2 linked regions of the Desulfosporosinus acidiphilus SJ4 genome follow. The protein of the gene in region 2 interacts with the protein of the main gene of each other region in a pairwise test. Links are inferred from orthologs where the notes say so. Each region holds a gene or a part of one and is shown on either strand. Other genes may lie near its edges.

Region 1 (3,411 bases), 160 kb from region 2 along the record:
GAATGCGGCTATGTGGTAAACTGCCCAAACTGTGATGTGGCTCTAACCTATCACAGTCAAGGACAGTCCATGCGCTGCCACTATTGTGATCATAAAGAGCAGCCGCCATTGACGTGCCCTCATTGCGGGAGCCGCTATATCCGATTTTTCGGCCAAGGTACTCAAAGGGTTGAAGAGGAACTTCAAGGATTATTGCCGGAAGCGTCGATTCTGCGGTTAGATTTTGATACAACACGAAACCATGCAGCGCATACAACTATTTTAGAGAGTTTTCGCCAGCAAAAAGCGTCAATTCTTGTAGGAACCCAAATGATGGCCAAAGGATTGGATTTTCCCAATGTGACCTTAGTGGGGGTTATAGCCGCCGATCAAATGCTGAACATGCCGGATTTCAGAGCCAAAGAGCGGACTTTTCAGCTCTTGACGCAAGTTGCCGGCAGGGCGGGACGAAGTGTGAAGCCGGGCGAAGTAGTGATTCAAACCTATTCTCCCGGAGACAGCGCTATCGAAAAGGCTGCTCACCATGATTTCGAAGGTTTTTTTTGGGAAGAGATTCGCTATCGCAAAGGGCGCAAATATCCTCCCTTTACGCATATCATTCGCGTTTTGCTGCTTCATGAAAAAGAGGAACGAGTTATCTTAGGGGCCAATAGCTTGGGGGCTTGCTTGAGGGGAAGAATGCAAGATCCTAAATTTGGAAATACTGATTTAGATATCCTTGGGCCGGCTCAAGCTGTTATGGCCAGAGTGAAAAACCAATGGCGGTGGCAAATATCGGTTCGTGGGATCATTATTGAGGAACTGAGAGAACTTGTACATCAGGGAATTCAAGATTTTTTCAAAAGTTCGGCGAGCAATGGTATTATATTAAATATCGAGGCAGACCCGCTGACGAATTAAGGTTTATGGTTAATTATTGATCAAGATAGACAGAAATAAGTTTCTTGGAAGAAAGGGGTATTAATCATGGCAGTTTATCAGATTGTTGAAATTGGTGCAGATATATTACGGGAGAAAGCAAAAGAGGTCAAAGAGATTAATCCTTCAATTATTAAGCTTTTGGATAACATGGTTGATACGATGATAGCCGCAGACGGGGTGGGTTTAGCAGCACCACAGATAGGAGTTTCCAAGAGAGTCGTGGTGGTTAAAGTAGGGGACGTTTTGCTTGAACTGGTTAATCCAGTAATCTTGGAAAAAGAGGGAGAATCTCTTGCCGAGGAAGGCTGTCTCAGCGTTCCCGATATGACAGGGGATGTTGTGCGGGCGGCGAAAGTTCATGTTCAGGGATTAAATCGGGAAGGAAAAATGGTGGATATTCATGCTGACCGTTTGATGGCCCGGGCCTTGCAGCATGAGATCGATCATCTTGAAGGAATTTTGTTTGTTGATTTAGCTAAAAAGACCTATCGAAAATAAGTCAAGGCTGTACAGGTCTGTCGGATACGCAGACACATCAGCTTGCAAAATTGAAATGATATAACATAGAAGGTTTCGAGTCTCGAACTTCTCTAAAAAGGAGAATTGGTATGCGTATTGTTTTCATGGGAACACCTGATTTTGCCGTACCTTCTCTGCGGGCCCTGGCCGGTCATGGACATGAGATTGTGGGGGTCTTCACTCAACCGGATCGCCCGGCAGGCCGCGGGAAAAAGTTGAAACCCAGCCCAGTAAAATCTGCGGCTGAAGAATTAAATCTGCCGATTTTCCAACCTGCTAAGATTAAGACACCTGAGGGTATCCAATGTTTGCGTGAGTTAGCTCCGGAATGTATTATTGTCGTCGCTTACGGGCAGCTTCTCTCCAAGGAGATTTTAGACTTGCCTTCCAGAGGATGCATTAATGTACATGCCTCCCTGCTTCCTTCTTATCGCGGAGCGGCCCCCATTCATTGGGCAATTATCAACGGCGAAGAGTATACCGGTGTAACGACGATGCTCATGGATGAAGGGCTGGATACCGGAGATATGTTATTGAAACGTGAAATTAAAATTTCCCAAAAAGATACTATGGGAGAAATTCATGATAAATTAGCGCTTCTGGGAGGAGAGTTATTGATTCAAACGCTGCGGGAGTTAGAACAAGGTACTCTAACCGCCACAGCCCAATCAGGAAAATCCAATTATGCACCCCTTCTGAATCGCGACCATGAACGAATTGACTGGACTCGATCAGCTGTTGAACTGCATAACCAAATCAGAGGCTTAAATCCTTGGCCTGGTGCTTTCGCGTTATTTCGAGAGGAGCAATTTAAGGTCTGGCGGAGCACAGTATTCTCTGGGCAAAGGGCGGCGGAGAAAGAAAACTCATTTCAGGGTTCGAACGCTGAGGTGGGCCAAATTCTCGAGGTGTTGGAAGAAGGGCTGCTTGTTCAAACGGGAGATGGCCTTCTCTGGATTGCAGAGGTGCAGCCCGCAGGTAAGCGTCCTATGTCCGCGCGGGATTTTCTGAATGGAAGGCACGGTCAGGCGGGAGAAAAGTTCACTTAAACGAACTTACCGGGAGTTTGTTCTTTAGTTCTTTAGCTTAACGAGTTCACTCTTCCTTAGATCCTGTACTTAGAATAAAAAGGAGGTTAAGCTATGTTCTGGGATCCTACAATGGTTCTTTTGATTCCGGCGATTCTATTGTCACTCTATGCACAATATAAAATATCATCAGCATATAACCACTACTCTAAAATCCGAGCTCAGTCAGGACTTACCGGCGCTCAAGCCGCAAGAGCACTCTTAAATAGCAGAGGGCTATACGATGTCAATGTGGAGGCTATTCGGGGAAACCTTTCAGATCACTATGATCCCCGTACAAGAGTTATTAGTTTGAGTGAGGACGTGTATTATGGGAATTCTCTGGCTTCAGTAGCGGTTGCGGCTCATGAAACGGGGCATGCCCTACAGCATTCCTCAGGATATGTACCTTTACAGCTCAGGTCATCCTTTGTCCCGGCAGCCAATTTTGGCAGCGGGGCCGGACCGCTGTTAATTCTCGTCGGATTGTTTATGCCTAGCTTCGGCTGGCTGCTGCAGTTGGGAATCTTGTTTTTTTCCTTGGCTGTTCTATTTCAATTAATTACTTTGCCGGTGGAATTTAACGCCAGCCACAGGGCGTTAGGTCTCTTGCAGGAAGGAAGATTACTGGGAAGTGATGAAGTCCGCGGCGCTCGTTCTGTTTTAAATGCCGCTGCCTTGACCTATGTCGCCGCGGCATTAGCAGCGGTGCTCCAGTTGGCACGCTTTATCATCATTGCCCAGGGTAGAAGGGATGACTAGAGAAACAGCGCGCGGGATGGCTGCCCAAATTCTGACCCGTGTTGAGGTTGAAGGGGCTTATGCCAATCTTTTACTACAGAGAACCCTTGCTAAATTGTCAGACCCGCGGGAACGTCAATTTATTACGCTCTTGGTGAATGGG
Region 2 (4,392 bases):
TTCCTGCTCCAATTATGGATACTTTCGCACAGCTTGGGATAACTTCCGGCTCAAATCCCGTGTTTTTCAAAATTTTAACGCCCTTTGCGGCAACTTCATCAGAAACCGTAAATAATACTACTTCAGGCTGAACACTAATAAAATCCACACTTATATCAGCAAGAGCCATTGCTTTAAAAATCCGTTGAACTGTGAGGTGCAGATCCGGAGCATCCTTCGTCAAAACTCTGATTTGCGTGACATTGGGGGTATGAGCAATCCCAGTAATAATCCGGTCATTGGTTATATCCGTCCCAACTCCTCGATCAGGGTGCATATTCGTGACTAATGTCCCCGGTGCATCGGAAAACGTAGATTTTATCCTCAGGGGAATGTTGCGCTGCATCGCAATTTCCACGGCCCTAGGATGAATCACTTTGGCTCCTTGATATGCTAATTGGCAAATTTCATTATAAGTAACGGTATCAATAATTCGCGCATCTTCAACGATTCGTGGATCTGCCGTCATGATGCCATCGACGTCGGTGTAGATATCGATGGTTTCTGCTTCTAAGGCAACCCCCAAGGCCGATGCCGTGGTGTCGCTTCCTCCGCGCCCGAGAGTCGTTATCTGACCATCTTCTGTTATGCCCTGAAAACCGGTTACTACTACAACTTTACCCTCACTCAACTGTTCTAAAATAGCTCCCGGTTCGACTCGGACAATCCTGGCATCCCCATAATCATTGTTTGTAATAATCCCGGCTTGAGCTCCGGTAAAAAGTACCGCTTCAAAGCCCATACTATTCAAGGTGCTTACCAGCACAGTCCCGGAAATAACTTCACCGCAGCTCATTAATAAATCTAATTCCCGTTTCGGTAAATCCGAATAAATTCCTTTAACCATATTCAGAAAGGTATCCGTGGCATAGGGATCCCCGGATCGGCCTATCGCCGATACGACAACAACTGGTGAATACCCGCTGTGAACTGCTTCTGAAACTTTGGACACCACTTGCGACCTGCGCTCCGGTGTCGCTACAGAAGTCCCCCCGAACTTCTGAACCAATATCCGCAAACCAATCCCCTCTTTCGAGGTTCGATATTCGAACCTTACCCATCAAATTTTATGTTTCTCGTGCCTCGAATTATTACAGCAGCAGTTCCGCAATTTGCACTGCGTTAGTGGCCGCACCTTTACGAATTTGATCTCCCACAACCCACATATTAATCCCTTGAGCAATCGAAAAGTCTTTACGCAAACGGCCAACATAAACTTCGTCCGTATCTGCGCTGAACCACGGCATGGGGTAGCGATCATTGCTAGGATCATCATCGACGATAACGCCCGGCGCTTGACTTAAAGCCTCCCGAATTTCAGTGACGCTGACGAGTTTTTCAGTTTCGACATTAATTGATTCCGAATGACTGCGGAAGACCGGCACCCGCACGGTGGTAGCTGTAATTGCCATATTCGGGGCATGGAAAATCTTTTGTGTTTCTTTAACCATTTTCCACTCTTCTTTAGTGTAATCTCCTTCTTGGAATACATCAATGCGGGGAATAAGATTAAAGGCAATTTGGTAAGGGAAAACAGCGGGAGTCATTCCATCACCCTTCGACCAAGCTTTAACCTCTGCTTCCAATTCCTCAATACCCTCACGCCCTGCTCCGGAAACGGCCTGATATGTGGATACGACGACACGCCGTATACCGGCTATATCAAAAATTGGCTTTAGGGCTACAGCCATGATAATCGTGGAGCAATTAGGGTTTGCTATAATCCCTTTATGGCCTTTTACATCCTCTGGGTTTACCTCAGGGACAATCAGCGGAACCTCCGGATCAAGACGAAAAGCACTGCTGTTATCGATAACCACTGCTCCGCTTTTTACGGCAGAAGGTGCATATTCCGTACTTGCAGAACCGCCTGCGAAAAGTGCGATATCGATACCCTTGAAGCTCTCATGAGTTGTCTCCTGAACCTCTAGTTCACGCCCTTGCCAGGTCACCCGTTTTCCGGCAGATCGTTTCGTTGCCAATAGTCTCAGTTCTTCAACAGGAAAATGACGTTCGGCAAGAATTTTTAAGAATTCCTGCCCGACTGCACCGGTTGCACCAACAATTGCTACATTTGACATACAAATTTTCCTCCTTAGTAAGTAAAAGGCTTATCAGGGCGGTGCCTTGTCTTGAACAAGGCACCTGATACCTTTACTTAATATAATCATAATATTATCGATAATCCCACAGGACTGGCTGAATCTGTTTTCCTTCAAGTGCCATTAGTATGGTATCTGGAATTCTATCCATATGTGCTACTAATGAATTTGCTTTAATGGCAGGATTATCTTGACCAAAGGGTACGAGATAAACATTTTTGGTAATGAGCAGTGTTCCGATATTACGAGCGTTAAGTCCCAGTCCATCATTAGTTGATATAGCAAGTACTACTGGACTTTGATTGCGAAGGTGGGATTTAGCAGCCATGAGAGCAGGAGTATCCGTGATCCCGTTGGCTAGCTTTGCGAGAGTATTGCCCGTACATGGGGCTATTACCACACAATCAAACATTTTCTTAGGACCAATTGGCTCGGCTTCAGGGATCGTGTGAATAATATCCTTCTGCGTTATTTCCTTAAACTGGCCTTTCCAATCCTCGGCCTTGCCGAAGCGAGTGTCCATAGTATCTACAGAATAGGAGACAATTGGTGTCACGACCGCTCCTTCATCTGCTAAACGTTTCATGACCTTGACTACTTCATGCAACATACAATGTGATCCGGTAAGAGCAAAACCAATTTTTAACCCGTCAAACTGCATCCCTTCGCACCTCCACATTTAAGACTGAACATTGGCAATCGTGGTGGTCAAGTGACGAAGAATAAGTTGCGGATAAATTTGAGCGAGAATTCTGCCGGCAGATTTGGGTGCTACAATACCAGGGAGACCCGGAGCAAGGATTGCTTTGAGGCCCAATAATTGGGCAAATTCAAAATCAGTTCCGCCCGGAATAGAAGCCAAATCGACGATTACCACATCTCTTGCCACCTTTTCCAACATAACACGGTCTAAGATGAGATGAGGAACTGTGTTGAAAATAATCTCTGCACGCCCAATCTCTTCTTCTAGATCCGCAAAATGAACTGGTTTGAGTCCCATCTCTACAGCACGGGCTAAATCGGTTGGCTTACGGGCAACCCCACTGACGTTTGCGCCAATGCCCTGGAGCATTCTCGCTAAGGACCAGCCGGTTCGACCTAATCCCAGAACAAAACTTTCACTTCCGTGAATCGTTATGTTCGTGGCCTCCATGGCCATCTGAATAGCTCCTTCTGCTGAAGGGATAGAATTAAGGATAGCAAGTTCATCAAGGTATATCGTTTCCACTAACTGGATTCCCATGTTTTCTGCTGCTGATTTCAAAGCCGGACGCGCAAAGCCAATAATCAGCGGAACGCGTGTCGGAATAGCCTGAAGCACCTCTTTATTCAGCACGATTGGCGAAGCAGAGTATTTGGCTTTAACTGTCCCACGTTCATCGGTGCCGAACATTGGAAAAAGCAACACATCCACTTGACCAACCGCTTCGAGAAGGGATGATACAAGTGTCACTCCCGGGTTGGGTGAAGCCTTTTCAAATCCGACCCCGACTATGTAGGCCCCCTGTTTTTGAAGTTCGGGAATCAAAAACAGTTCCCGATCATCACCCCCAATTACCGCCACACGAATTCCTTTCAGACCCGCACTCATCTTTATGCCCCCTTTGAGACAGTGTCCCATTGACTACTATTCATTATATGAGGGAAGAAGAGCAGCGGTTACGCGTGATCATTACCTAATCGAGGAAATTCTCAAGGCCTACTACAAGTTCAGTTAAGTCAGCAGCTTTGCGTATGGCAAGCATTATCCCCGGCATATAGGTCTCTCTGGTATAGGCATCATGCCGGATTGTTAAAGCTTGTCCTAAACCTCCAAATAATACCTCTTGATGAGCAATTAATCCCGGCAAACGTACCGAATGAATATGAATTCCTCCTAGATCAGCACCACGTGCTCCTGGGATTTTCTCATATTCATTGGGGTGTCCCTGAACCATGGGAGGGCGCACTTCCGAGATCAGTTCGGCCGTTTTTATGGCTGTTCCTGAGGGGGCATCAAGCTTCTGATCATGATGCAGTTCAAGAATATCGACATGAGGGAAATATTTAGCTGCTTCTCTGGCAAATCTCATCATTAAAAGTGCTCCGATAGAAAAATTTGGTGCAATGAAAGCCCCCACACTTTCCTTTACTGCCAGAGTCCGTATCTCTTCTAATTCAGCTTCATCCAAGCCAGTAGTCCCAATGACTGGAACAACCCCGGCAAGAATTGCAGTTTTGGCATTCTTTAAGACCGATTGCGGATTTGTGA

Evidence for each region.
Region 1: the proteins of DESACI_RS16815 (region 2) and def interact in binary tests that used the Escherichia coli proteins (3 or more experiments, as listed by UniProt). The link is inferred for Desulfosporosinus acidiphilus SJ4 from one-to-one orthologs.

The regions. Positions count from the first base shown.
Region 1 is NC_018068.1:3,841,678-3,845,088, reverse strand. What follows is about bases 1-2,692. They hold def (peptide deformylase), read left to right. Parts: upstream 1-966; coding sequence 967-1,419; downstream 1,420-2,692. Other genes in these bases: DESACI_RS17595 (zinc metallopeptidase), read left to right, coding at 2,583-2,692; fmt (methionyl-tRNA formyltransferase), read left to right, coding at 1,530-2,489; priA (replication restart helicase PriA), read left to right, coding at 1-900. Outside these bases: more of DESACI_RS17595, read left to right, coding at 2,693-3,269; 16S rRNA (cytosine(967)-C(5))-methyltransferase RsmB, read left to right, coding at 3,262-3,411. UniProt on the Escherichia coli protein: Removes the formyl group from the N-terminal Met of newly synthesized proteins. Requires at least a dipeptide for an efficient rate of reaction. N-terminal L-methionine is a prerequisite for activity but the enzyme has broad specificity at other positions.
Region 2 is NC_018068.1:3,679,051-3,683,442, forward strand. What follows is about bases 126-3,078. They hold DESACI_RS16815 (aspartate-semialdehyde dehydrogenase), read right to left. Parts: upstream 2,121-3,078; coding sequence 1,131-2,120; downstream 126-1,130. Other genes in these bases: dapG (aspartate kinase), read right to left, coding at 126-1,057; DESACI_RS16820 (dipicolinate synthase subunit B), read right to left, coding at 2,215-2,802; dpsA (dipicolinate synthase subunit DpsA), read right to left, coding at 2,821-3,078. In the rest of the region: more of dapG, read right to left, coding at 1-125; more of dpsA, read right to left, coding at 3,079-3,732; dapB (4-hydroxy-tetrahydrodipicolinate reductase), read right to left, coding at 3,818-4,392.